Regions from separate parts of the Sphingobium sp. RC1 genome, predicted to be linked through region 2. Evidence: riboswitches for the same ligand, from Rfam matches in the RefSeq annotation. Region 2 holds a riboswitch; each other region holds the start of a gene.
The links. A riboswitch is a leader RNA that binds a small molecule or an ion and turns the genes downstream of it on or off. The one in region 2 is predicted to bind cobalamin.
Positions count from the first base shown of each region.

Region 1 (4,362 bases), on a different contig from region 2:
CCTCGCCATGCCAGCTGTCGATCTGCGCCTGAATCGCGTCGCGCTTTTCCAGCAGAGCCGCATTAAGCGGCGCGAACCGCTCGAAAATCGCAGCCACGCCCTGCCAAAATGCTTCCGCTGCGATCCCCGTCCCTGGCAGGACTTCTCCATCGATAAAGCGCGCCAGCTCGGCGGCGACCATAACACCCGATTTCTCGATCATGCCGTCCATGGGCAACTCTCCATCCAAAATACTGTGACGAAAGCCTATAGACCCCTCTCCATCCTCGCACTAGACAACAAGAACTCAAAGCATCTGTTCCTCACAGGAAAAGATCATCGATGGATCCCGATTATCTTCTCTTCGCCCGCGCGGTGGAGGCAGGCAGCCTTTCGGCGGCAGGCCGCATATTGAACATCTCGCCTGCCATGATGTCGAAACGCATCTCCCGGCTGGAAGCGCGCCTCGGCGTCCGCCTCATCCATCGCACCACGCGCCGCCTTGCCCTGACGGAGGAAGGCGCCAGCCTGCACCGCGACCTTGTCGCCATCCTCGACGCCATCCAGCAGGCGGAGCAACGCGTCACCAGTCGGCACCGGAGTGCGTCCGGGCCGCTGCGCATTTCGGCTCCCACCTCCTTCGGCCGCCTGCATGTGGCGCCTCATGTCGGTCGCTTCCTGGACCTCCATCCGCGCGTCGACCTCGAACTCAACCTGTCCGACGCCTATGAAGACCTGCTCGCCGAGCGTATCGACGTGGCGATCCGCATCACCAGCGACATTCCTCTCCATTTGGAGGGGCATCATCTCGCCACCAACCGCCGCATCCTCTGTGCCAGCCCAGCCTATCTCGCCGCGCATGGCATTCCGGACAAGATCGCCGACCTCCCCCGCCACCGCCTGCTCGCGGCCGATGGACAATTGCCCTGGCGGCTGGTGAATGGTCGCGCGCGCAAGCTGATCGATGGCCAAAGCCATGTCCGCACCAACAGCAGCGAAATCGTGCGCGAACTTGCCCTTACCGGCGTCGGGATCGTCTTGCGCTCGCTCTGGGACGTGGGCGACCTGATCGCAAAAGGCAACCTCGTCCGCGTCCTCGATAGCTGGGAAGGCCCCGTTGACCTCGCCGTTCACGCCGTCCACCCCCGCGCCGCAGGCCGTCCCGCCGCCGTAGACGCCTTCATCGGCTTCTTGCGTGAAACCTTCCGCGATGCATCGTGGAACCGGGGCGGCTGATAGCAAGAAGCACCTTAGCGCCACCCGCTCAACTGCCTGAAAAGCGCAGAAATCCTCTGCCGCAATGATTTGCAAGCCTGCTGTCAAAAAACAGAAGCTTTCCGGAGTTAACCTGCGTAATGGCAGCGGGAAACAGGCCGATGTTATCGTTCGAGCCATAAGAGATTGAGAGAGGATAAGGGCCATGCGCCCCAATGACGCGTCACATTTTTCCGCCTGCGCCGCCCAGGAAGCGCGGCAAGCCAGGGAAGCCCGCCTGCGCGGCGCCGACCAGGCAACCATCGCCCTCCACAACGAACGCGCCGTCCGCTACCAGGCCATGGCGCTGCGCCTCCAACGAGAGCGCGGCGCGACCCTGAACTGATCTTGGCGCGACAAACGGGCGCACGTCATCCCCTCTCCCCTTCAGGGGAGAGGGTGCCGAGCGAAGCGACGGCGGGAGAGGGGACTGCAAGCAACCGAGGCCGCTCCCCTCTCCCCAGCCCTCTCCCCTGAAGGGGAGAGGGAGTGATGTTGCCCCACTCCACCCACTCCACCCGCCCATCACCCCCCTTGCCCACCCCCCCCACCTCCGCTATCGCCCACTCACCCGGGCAACCCCTGGGGAAATGATCGCGCCGGTGCCTCGAAAGAGGCTTAAAAGGGAACATGGTAAAGGAGGCATCCGCCTCCCCAAGCCAAGGCTGTCCCTGCAACTGTAAGCGGCGAGCGCGATGCACATCGCCCCACCTCACAGGCAGGTTGGGGCAAGTCACTGGGCCGGACGCTAAATCCTGCGAGGCCTGGGAAGGCCGTGCATCAAGCGATGACCCGCGAGCCAGGATACCTGCCAGCGTCTGGTCGCTCTTGCCTTGGTCCAGGGGATGGCCGCGGCACGGTAGTTTCCGTCTGAGCGACGAACGAGCGGCAAGAGGCCGCTTCGGTGACGCTGGCGGCCGCCTTGGGGGCGTCCGGCCGTCTGCGTGCGCCGGTCGTCGCCTGACGACAGGTCTCTTGCCGGATGTCGCCAGACGCCCGGAGTGCATGAAGTGAAACTGCCCAATCCTTTCCACCGCGCCGCCTGCGCGCTGACCGCCACGCTCCTACCCCTGCCAGCCTTCGCAGCCGAAACGGCCGATGCGGGCGAAGACGCCAGCACCATCATCGTCTTTGGCCGGGGCGAGGACAAGATCGGCACCGCCCATGCGGCGAGCGAAGGCAGCGTCGGCGGCGCGGACCTTCTCGTCCGCCCGCTGCTGCGCGTTGCAGAACTGCTCGAAGCCGTTCCGGGGCTGGTCGCCGCCCAGCATTCGGGCAGCGGCAAGGCCAATCAATATTTTCTGCGCGGCTTCAATCTCGACCATGGGTCGGACTTCACCACCTATATTGACGGGGTGCAGATGAACTTCCGCACCCATGGCCATGGTCAGGGCTATCTCGACCTCAACGGCCTCATCCCCGAAATCATCGCACGGGAGGATTTTCGCAAAGGTCCCTATCGCGCCGATGGCGGCGACTTCGCGCTTGCGGGCGCCGCCTATATGACCACGATCGACGGCTATGACCGCCCATGGGTCGCGGCGGAGGGCGGCTCCTTCGGCTGGCGCAGGCTGGCGTCGGGCGGCACGGTAAAGGCGGGCGCGGGTAATCTCACCCTCGTCGCCCAGGCAAAGATGTATGACGGGCCGTGGCAGGAACCTGAACATCTGCGTCACTATGCGGGTTTCGCCAAATATACGCTCCCCGCCGGGGCGGGGAAGATCGACGCCACGCTCCACGCCTATCGCGCCACATGGCGCCCGACCGAGCAGATCCCCGAAAGGATCGTCGGCACGCCGCTCTGCCCCGATGTCTTCTGTTCGCCCGATCCGTCCGCGCGCGGTGAAACCACCCGCATTATCGGTAATCTCGCCACCGTTCAGGCGACATGGCGCGCCAATCTTTATGCCCAGTTCTACGACTGGACGATGTTCTCCAACCCCACCTACACCGACCCCGACGGCACCAGCGCGCAGATCGAGCAGTTCGACCGCCGCTGGGTCCTCGGCTTCACAGGCGAAAAGCGTTGGGATATCGACCCGGCGCTGCAACTGAAACTGGGCACGGAAAACCGCTATGACGCGATCGGCAATGTCGGCGTCAACCGCACCGCGAACCGCGCCCTCCTCTCCTCGCTCGGCCGCTATCGCGTCAAGCAAGGTTCAGCCGCCCTCTATGGCGAAGCGACCGTCACGCCGCTCCCCGGCCTACGTATCACTGGAGGCGTGCGCGGCGACTATTATCATTATGACGTCCGCGCACGCGACACAGTTGCGGCGGCGCTTGGCGAAGGCAGCGGTTCGGACACGCTCGTCTCGCCCAAGGCGTCGGCCGCCTGGGCGATCACGCCGCGCGTCGAACTTTATGCCAATTGGGGCCGGGGCTTCCATTCCAACGATGCGCGCGGCGCGGTCAATGTCGATACGCCTGTTCCCATGCTCGTGCGCGGCACCGGCAAGGAATTGGGCGGCCGCCTGCAACTGCCCGGCTTAACCTTCACCGCGACCTATTGGTGGCTGAATGTCGGCAGCGAACTGCGTTTCGTCGGCGACTCCAACGCGGTCGAACCGAGCGGAGCCAGCCGCCGCCATGGCTATGAGCTTGTCGCCTTCTGGCGGCCGCTCCCCTGGCTCGCTTTCGACGGCAACTACACTGCCAGCCACAGCCGCTACACCAATGGCGACCATATCCCCAACGCCTTCAAAAATGCCGCGTCCGCTGGCGCAGCCATCGTGCTTGACCCATGGGAAGCCAGCATCCGCGTCCGTCATCTTGGCCCTTCGCCACTGATTGAGGACAATAGCCTGCGGGATTCCGGTAGCACGGTCGTCAACGCCCGCGCCGCCTGGAAGGGAAAACGGGTGCAAGTCTATGCCGAACTGCTCAACATCCTTGGCAGCCGGGACAAGGACATCGCTTATTATTACGAATCCTATCTTCCCGCCGCCGATGCGGAGCCTGTCGAAGGGAGGCTAAGCCGCGTGGTCGAACCGCGAACGGTGAGGGGCGGCATGAAGTTCAGCTTCTGATGCCGGGGAAGGCCGCATCCAGAAAGAGCCTGCGGCCTTCCCAATCAATGGCTTACATAATGAACGGCAATGTTCATAAAGTAAAAGTCGGCATGGCAAC
Region 1 is NZ_AP027309.1:380,122-384,483, reverse strand. It holds gene AC6JBC_RS18020 (malate synthase G) at 1-211, opposite strand, end outside; gene AC6JBC_RS18015 (LysR family transcriptional regulator) at 322-1,215, shown strand; gene AC6JBC_RS18010 (hypothetical protein) at 1,400-1,579, shown strand; cobalamin riboswitch at 1,817-2,063, shown strand; gene AC6JBC_RS18005 (TonB-dependent receptor) at 2,304-4,262, shown strand.
Region 1: linked by a shared signal. The riboswitch ahead of AC6JBC_RS18005 (TonB-dependent receptor) and the one ahead of AC6JBC_RS14380 (ferredoxin-like domain-containing protein) in region 2 are both predicted to bind cobalamin.

Region 2 (4,362 bases):
CATCGCCCCAACTGATCGGCGTCCCGCTCGCCGTCCAGGCCCCCGACATGCCGGTGATGCCGGGCACGATTCGCACGGGCGCAAGTGATGACAGGCGGCTGTGCAGATGCATGAAGCTGCCGTAGAAAAAGGGGTCGCCCTCGCAGAGGACAACCACATCCTCACCCGCCGCCGCCAGCCCGTGCAGATGCGCGGTGCAATCCGCATAAAAGGCGGAAAGCCGCTCATTATATCGCGGGTTCGTGACCGGAATCTCGGTCGTCACCGGATATTCCATCGCATATTCGACCGCGTCGGGACGCAACAGTCCTTCGACGATTTTCCGGGCATGACCTGCGCGGCCCGGCTTGCGGAAATAGGCGATATGGCGCGCCTCTCGGATCAGCCGGTCGGCCCGCACGCTCATCAGGTCCTGCGCGCCGGGGCCTAGGCCCACGCCGTGAATGGTCCCGATCATTCGGCCGCACTCGCGAGCGCATTGACGGCCGCGACGGTGATCGCGCTGCCGCCCAGCCGCCCTTCGACGATGCAGCAAGGGACCGGCTGCGCGTCCCACAAGGCTGCCTTGGACTCCGCCGCGCCGACAAAGCCGACCGGGCAACCGATGATGGCCGCGGGGCGCGGACAGGCGAGGTCTTCCAGCATGTTGAGCAGGTGGAACAGCGCCGTCGGGGCGTTGCCGATCGCGACCACTGCTCCCGCGAGATGCGGCCGCCACAGCTCCAGCGCGGCGGCCGAGCGGGTATTCGCCATGGCGCTGGCGAGGTCTGGGACCTGGGGATCGGTCAAAGTGCAGAGGACCGGATTGGCGGCAGGGAGGCGCGCGCGCGTGATCCCTTCCGACACCATGCGCGCGTCACATAGAATGGGCGCCCCTGCCTCCAGCGCAGTGATTACGGCCGTGGCGAAGCGCGGCGAAAAGCGGATATGCGGCGCCAGGCCAACCATGCCCGTCGCGTGGATCATGCGCACGGCGACCCGTTCTTCCTCCGCCGAAAAGCGGCCGAGCGCCGCCTCCGCCCGGATCATGCGGAAGGACTGGCGATAGATTTCCGCCCCGTTGGTTTCGTAAATATGCGGCATCATTTGGCTCCGAAGAGGGCGATTATCTGATCGGGCGACAGGCCCGATTGCAGCGGCGGCGCGCCCGCCCGCGCATTATGGGCAAGGTCGAAGTGGCCATCCCGACCGGTGAGGACCACCGCCGCCTGCGAAGGCCGGGCGCACCCCTTTGCGCAACCCGAGACATGAAGTCCGCGAACATGCGGCGCCAGCCGGGCGGCCAGATCGCGCGTGGCGACGCTCGATTGCGGGCAGGCGGGCGCGCCGGGACAGGCATCCGCCGAAAGGCGCGGATCGGCCGGATCGTCGGAGGGCGCGCTGCTTCCCTCCAGCACCAGCCCGCGCCAGGGGGTAAGCCGCACAGCCTCCGCGCCACTCTTCATCGCGGCGAGGAGCGCAGCAGCCTCGATCCGGCCAAAGGGCGCCGCATGGAATGGCCCAGGCGCTGCAGCCAGCGCAGCAGCGCGAGACCGGGCCGGGGCAGGGGCCTCGGCCGCCGCATCGGGAAGCTCCCCTGAATGCCGCGCCATCCGCCCGGCCTGAACGCCGCCGCTGTCCACGAACCATCGGGCAAGGCACAGTAGCCCCTCGGCCGCTTCCTGCACGCTCACGACTACGCCATGGGTCCGCCCGTCGGCGCGCAGGACCAGTGCGCCGCCTGTCCCTCTTTCGACCCGAAAGTCAGCCGGAACATCGCTCAGCACCGGAGCAGGCCCCGCGTCGATGGCGAACCCGACCTTTGCGGGCAGGTCCGGCAACTCGCCGAGCCGCGCGATCAGGGCGTTCGCTATGAACGCGCTGTCGTCGCCGGGTAGCCAGTCGGGGTTGATCAGGACGGGGATCTGCCTGTCGCCCTCTGCGTAGGCATGGGCCAGGTTCAGCGCGACCAGCCGCTCCATCAAAGCGCTATGGTCTGCTTCCCGTACGCCTCTGATTTGCAGTGCGGCGCGATTGGTGATGTCGATATGCCCGTTGCCGAGCGCCAGAGAGGCCTCGCACAAACCGGCCGCTTGCGCGCGGGTCATCCGGCCCAGCGCCGGGCGCACCCGGACCAGCAGCCCGTCGCCAGCCATCATCGGCCGCCATGCCGTCGGACACCAGCCGCGCACGCCAAGGTGCGCGCATGGATCAGCGTCGGCACGTTGCGCCTGCTCCTGCATTGCTCCTGCACTCCCCGCATCAGCGCCACGACACACGGACGGCACGCACAGGCAGGCGGACAGGCCGCACGCCTGCACGGCCGCAGCCGCACGAATTCGTCGCTCAAACGGAGAACCGAGCCGTGACCATCCCCTGGGTCATGGCAAGAGCGACCTTTGCTCCGGCAGGTCTCCTGGCTTGCGGGTCATAGCGTTGGCATGGGGCCTTCCCGGATCGCTCCAGTGGCTGACCGTCCCTGTTTTAAGGGTCCGGCCGGTCCATGCCTTGCTCGCCGCTCACAGTTGCAGGGACAGCCACGGATTAGGGAGGGGAAACCTCCCGCACCGCGTTCCCATTTAAGTCCCTTGCGGGACACCGGCGCGATCGATGGACCGGGCAAGCCCGATCCGCTGCGCTTCATAAGGGCGATGCGCGCGAAAGGGAAGTGGGCAGCGACGGCTTGCTTGCGCCCGCTTTGCCCCAAGGCTAGTCCCGTCCTTGAATAACAACATGGAGAGCAGATGATGAGCGATCTCAGCTTCGAAGCGACCAGCCGTTTTCTCGAAACCGCCAATGGCCGCCTCCATTATCATGAGGCTGGATCAGGCCCCGCGCTGCTGCTGCTTCACGGGTCCGGCCCCGGCGTCAAGGGCTGGGCGAATTTTCGGGGCAATCTGCCGCTCTTTTCCCAGCATTTCCGCACGATCATCCTCGACGCACCCGGCTATGGCAAAAGCGATCCCGTGGATGGCGATCCTGTGGCGGTTTTCCGCGACGCTGCCGTCGCGTTGATGGACGGCCTCGGCATCGATCGCGCGCATATCCTCGGCAACAGCTATGGCGGGATTGCCGGTGGCCATCTCGCGGCATCTCATCCCCAGCGGGTGCTGCGCTATATCACCATCGGCGGGATCGGGTTCAACATCACCTCCACCTTTCCCAATGAAGGGCTGACCCGGCTTGTTGATTTCATCGAGGACCCGACGCGCGAGAACATCATCGCCTGGCTGGAATCGATGGTTTACGACAAATCGATCATTACCGACGAACTGATCGACATGCGCTACAAGGCCGCGCTCGAACCGGTGACGATGGAGAGCAGCCGCAAGATGTACACGCGCGCGGTTCTGGGCTTCATCGCGCAGTCAATGAGCGGGCCGGGCGTGTCGCAGCGGATCGATTATCTGGGCAGGATTCAGGCGCCCACGCTGATCACCTGGGGCCGCGATGACAAGGTCAGCCCGCTCGACGGCGCGCTGTTGCCGATGCGAGTGATCCCGAACGCGGAACTGCATGTGTTCCCCAAATGCGGCCATTGGGCGATGATCGAGTGCAAGGATCGGTTTGAGACGTTGGTGCTGGGGTTCTTGTTGGGTGAGGGGTAGGGAGAATCGTCCACCCCGTTCGCCCTGAGCTTGTCGAAGGGCTTTTCTTTTTTGAAGAGAAGTGAGGGGCTTCGACAGGCTCAGGCCGAACGGCGAATAGGAGGGAGCGGGTTGCGCTAACGCCGCACCACCACTGAATGCCAATTCGTCCGCTGCTCCCATCCGCGCCGTTCCAGTTCCGGCGCATCCTCTTCGCTCTCCGGCCGTCCGAGGCAAAGCAGGCCCAGGCACTCCCAACTGGCGGGAACATCCAGCATCGCGTTCACGCGTTCCGCTTCCATGATCGACACCCAACCCATGCCGATCCCCCGCGTCCGCGCCGCCAGCCACAGCGTATGCACCGCCATGACGCAGCTATAGCGGCGCGCCTCGGGCATGGTGACAGCGCCCAGATGATGGCCCGTCTCCGTCCCATCGTCGCAATAGACCGCGAACAACACCGGCGCCTCGCGGAGGCCGTGCAGCTTCAGACTACGGTAGAGCTTGTCCTGATCGCCCTCATACTCCCGGCCCGCCTCCTTCACCTGCGCATCGACATGAAGCGCCAGCCTCTCTCGCAGCCCCTCCGTCTCGATCCGCACAAATCTCCAGGGCTGCGACAATCCGACCGATGGCGCGCGATGCGCCATGCTCAACAGCCACTCGACGTCACTCTCGTCGATCGGGTCTGTCCTGAAATGGCGAATGTCCCGCCGCGCCCGCACCAGCGCCTCGAACTGCGCGCTGTCGATCGGGGTTATGGCGGGTCCACTCATGTCAAAATTCTATCCCTGCC
Region 2 is NZ_AP027308.1:60,233-64,594, forward strand. It holds gene cobI (precorrin-2 C(20)-methyltransferase) at 1-457, opposite strand, end outside; gene AC6JBC_RS14375 (precorrin-8X methylmutase) at 454-1,083, opposite strand; gene AC6JBC_RS14380 (ferredoxin-like domain-containing protein) at 1,083-2,138, opposite strand; cobalamin riboswitch at 2,369-2,597, opposite strand; gene AC6JBC_RS14385 (alpha/beta fold hydrolase) at 2,724-3,587, shown strand; gene bluB (5,6-dimethylbenzimidazole synthase) at 3,704-4,342, opposite strand; gene cobO (cob(I)yrinic acid a,c-diamide adenosyltransferase) at 4,344-4,362, opposite strand, start outside.

Region 3 (4,362 bases), on a different contig from region 2:
CTATCGCGACCAATGGCACACGATGACGCGCACCGGTCTGTCGCCCAAGCTCGCCCGCCACCGCGAGGAGCCGCTGGTGGATATCCACCCGCAGGACGCCGGGGAGCTGGATATCTGCGACGGCGATCTGGCGCGCGTCCAGACCGCGCAGGGCAATAGCATCTTCCGCGTGAGCCTGAACGAAGGCCAGCGCGTCGGCGAAATCTTCACCCCGATCCACTGGACCGATCAAATCTCGACCGGTGGCCGTACCGGCATGCTGCCCCGTCCGCTCGTCGATCCCCATTCGGGCCAGCCGGGCTTCAAATCGACGCCCGCCAGCATCGAAAAGGTCGCGACCGAGTGGAAGGGCTTCCTCATCCTGCGCGGTGAATTGCCCGCCAAGGTTCCCTGCCTGTGGGCGACAAAGGTCACCGTGCCGGGCGGCGCGCTCTACGAAGTCGCGGGCAATGGCGATCCCGCCCGCCTCGAAGCCTGCCTGCCCAAGGGTGATCGTGTCGAAGCCATCGACATGTCGCGCGGCACCCGCCGCGTTGCGATCATCAAGGATGGCAGGTTGGCAGGCGTCCTCTTCGTCACCCGCACCGGCCTGCTCCCCTCGCGCGACTGGCTCATCGGCCAGCTTGAAGCCGAAGAGGTGGGCGCTTCCGTCCTCGCCGCGCGCGGCCCCGGCAGCCAGCCCGACAAAGGCCCGACCATCTGCGTCTGCTTCGACATCGGCCTCAACCAGATCGTCGCCGCAATTCGCGACCAGAGCCTGGTCGATGTTCCCGCCATCGGCAAAGCGATCGGCGCGGGCACCAATTGCGGGTCCTGCCGCCCCGCGCTCGCCAACATCCTCGCTCAAATCCCGCAGGAGACGCTCCATGCAGCCGAATGAGTTGATCACCCGCGGTGAAGTCTGGCTGGTCGGCGCAGGTCCCGGCGACCCGGACCTCCTTACCCGCAAGGCCGAAAAGCTTATGGCGGCGGCCGACATCGTCTTTTATGACGCACTGGTCGGACCCGGCGTCCTCGACCTCATCCCACAGGGCATCGAGCGCGTCAGCGTCGGCAAGCGCTCCGGGCGCCACAGCAAGGATCAGGAAAGCATCAACGACCTGCTCCTCGCCGCTGCCAAGGCGGGCAAGCGCGTCGTGCGCCTGAAAGGGGGCGATCCGTCAGTCTTCGGCCGCTCGGCCGAGGAGATGGAGCATCTCGCCGCTGACGGCATCCGCACCCACATCTGCCCCGGCATCACCACCGCCAGCGCGGCGGCGGCAAGCGGCAACGCCTCGCTCACCCTGCGCGGCAAGGCGCGGGGCCTGACGATGGTGACCGCGCATCTGAAAGCCGGTGAGCCGCTCAAGCTCGACTGGGAAACGCTCGCCCGCCCCGGCGGCACGCTCGGCATCTATATGGGCCGCGCCGCGGCTGGCGAGATCAGCCGCCAGCTGATCGCCGCCGGACGCGATCCCGAAACGCCGGTGATGGTGGCCGTCAATGTATCGCTGCCCACCGAACGCCTGATCCGGGGGAAGCTGTCAGCGCTTGCCTTTCTGGTGGCCACGATCAGTGACGAAGACCCGACCCTGCTTCTGATTGGTGAAGCGGTGGCGGGCACGTCCATGCCAGTAGAGGCCGCAGCCAGCGTCGCTCTTCAGCTTTGAAGACCGGCTCTCCGCGACCTTTGCCCTGAGCTTGCCGGATGCCCCCAAACTTAGTTGGAAGGAAGGGCGGGGGCTTCGGCAAGCTCAGCTTGAGCCGGGGGGAACGGAGGTAAAAGCCTCCAGATCATCCGGCCGGTTGAAATTGGGCAGGACGATATCCGCCCGCTCCACGATCCGCGCGCCAATTCGCTCCAGCCAGCCGAATATCGACCGGCTATTCTCTTCCGCCAGATGCGCGTCCAGTTCACCCGCAAGCCCGGCAGGCCAGAACCCCGCCAGTTGCTGCCCCTTCAACACCGCAGCGCCTTTTCCCGCCAGCGCCTCCACCAGCACCGCAGGATAGACAGGCATGTCGCACCCCGTCGTCAGCACCGCGTCATAGCCCTCGCTCTGCGCATGATGCAGTGCCGCGTTCAGCCCGCCCAGCGGTCCCATGTCCGGCGCGGGCCGGTCGGATAGGCTGGTCAGCCCCTCGACCACCCGTCCACAGACCACCACCGCCTCGACATGGGGCGCGATCGCCGCGACCGCATGTTCGATCAGCGTGCGCCCGTCCGGCATCAGCGCCAGCGCCTTGTCGCTCCCGAACCGGCTGGATCGTCCCCCGGCCAGCACCGCGCCCAGCAATCGCATCGATCCACTCCTTGGCAGAACCCTCACTTTCCCCTATGGCGCGCGGCGTGAGCGGGCAACCGCTGACACAAAGATCGCGCCGGAAAGGGAATGCGGTGCGGGTGGCCTCAAGCCATCCCATTCCGCAGCTGCCCCTGCAACTGTAAGCGGCGAGCGCGATGCACAGGGGAACCTGCGACCTTCAAAAAGGGGAAGGCGAGGGGGACCGGCCACTGGACGCATGCGTCCGGGAAGGCCCGTGCATCGCCGCGACGACCCGCGAGCCAGGAGACCTGCCGGCGCTTGGTCGCTCTTGCCTTGGGTCCAGGGATCGGCCCGGGCACGGTTTTCCGTCTGAGCGACGAAGCGGCGCAGGGCCGCATCAGTGCGCGGGGCGGGACTGGCGTCTCTCTTTCTCGCGCACTGGCCGCTTATGCGGACGCCCTGGGCTCATGTCGCATGACGCTCAGGGAAGACAAGAATATGATCAGGACCGGAATTTCACTGCTGGCGCTCCTCGCCGCCACCCCCGCGCTTGCGGAGGAATCCAGCGATATCGTCGTCACCGCGCTAGGCATCGAACAGCCGACCGATGAAGTCGGCCAAGCCATCACCGTCATCGATGCAAAGACGATCGAAACCCGCCAGAACGTCAGCATCGCGGACCTGCTGATCACCACGCCCGGCATCCGTTTCAACCGGGCTGACGCAGTAGGCGGCGTGACCGGCATTTCGATCCGGGGCGCGGAAACGACGCAGACGCTGGTGCTGCTCGACGGGGTCAAGATTAACGATCCGAGCATCATTGGCGATGCCTATGACTTCGGCAATCTGCTGACCGGCAACATCCGCCGCATCGAAGTGCTGCGCGGCTCCAACTCCGTGGTCTATGGTAGTCAGGCGATCGGCGGCGTCGTCAACATTATGTCAGCCGAACCGGGTGAAGGCTTTGGCGGCACCGCCTCGGTGGATTATGGCTATGCGGACACCCTGAATGCGAAAGCAGATGTGTCGGGCAGCGCGGGCATTGCTTCGGGCAGCGCTGGCGTCGCCTATTTCCGCACCGACGGCATCTCCGCGGCCAAGGGCGGCACGGAAAAGGACGGCTATGAGAATATCGCCACCCACGCCAAGCTGAAACTGGCGTTCACGGACAATCTCAGCCTCGACCTGCGCGGCTATTATATCCATGCGAACCTCGACACCGACATCTTCTTCGGCGCGCCGATGGAGTCCACGGACAGCAGCAAGCTCGATCAATATGTCGGCTATGCAGGGCTCAACCTTGCGTCGTTCGATGGCAAGCTGACGCAACGGGCCGCCGTCACCTGGTTCCGCAACGACCGCGACTATTTCTTCGCGCCCAGCTCCGCCGCGCCGGACTACGGCTATTCGGGCACCAATCTGCGCTTCGAATATGAAGGCGTGTATCAGCCGGTCGATCAGGCCAAGCTGGTTTTCGGCTATGAGCATGAACGGCCGGACTATGATTCCTTCTATTATGACTTCTTCACAGGCGACAAGGTCGTCAGCGCGGCCAAGGTCAATATCGACAGCGTCTACGCCCTGGCGGTGGTGAAGCCGTTTTCGGGGCTGTCGCTGACCGGCGGCGTGCGCCATGACGATCATAGCCAGTTTGGCGGCGCGACGACGCTGGGCGCCAATGCGAACTACACGCCCAATGAAGGCCGCACCAACATTCGTGCCAGCTATGGCGAAGGCTTCCGAGCGCCCTCGCTTTATCAGATCTATGACGGCACCTATGGCAATCTCAGCCTGAAGCCTGAACGGTCGAAAAGCTATGATGTAGGCTTCGACCAGAATCTGGATGGTGGCCGGGCGATGATCTCTGTCACCGCGTTCCGCCGCGATACCCGCGACCAGATCTATTTCGATGGCTTCGCCTTGCCGTTCGGCCGCTACGTCAATCTTACGCGCACGCGTGCGAGGGGTGTGGAAGCCGCCGTCACGCTGAAGCCTGTCGATGCGCTTACCGTCACTGCCGCCTACAGCTATATCGACGCGATCGATCGCTCCGAAGGCGGCCTCAACGAAGGCAAGCGTCTTCCCCGTCGCGCCAAGGATGCGGTCAGCGTCTCGG
Region 3 is NZ_AP027306.1:2,317,849-2,322,210, reverse strand. It holds gene AC6JBC_RS11570 (molybdopterin-dependent oxidoreductase) at 1-880, shown strand, start outside; gene cobA (uroporphyrinogen-III C-methyltransferase) at 867-1,649, shown strand; gene mobA (molybdenum cofactor guanylyltransferase) at 1,734-2,282, opposite strand; cobalamin riboswitch at 2,310-2,576, shown strand; gene AC6JBC_RS11555 (TonB-dependent receptor plug domain-containing protein) at 2,745-4,362, shown strand, end outside.
Region 3: linked by a shared signal. The riboswitch ahead of AC6JBC_RS11555 (TonB-dependent receptor plug domain-containing protein) and the one ahead of AC6JBC_RS14380 (ferredoxin-like domain-containing protein) in region 2 are both predicted to bind cobalamin.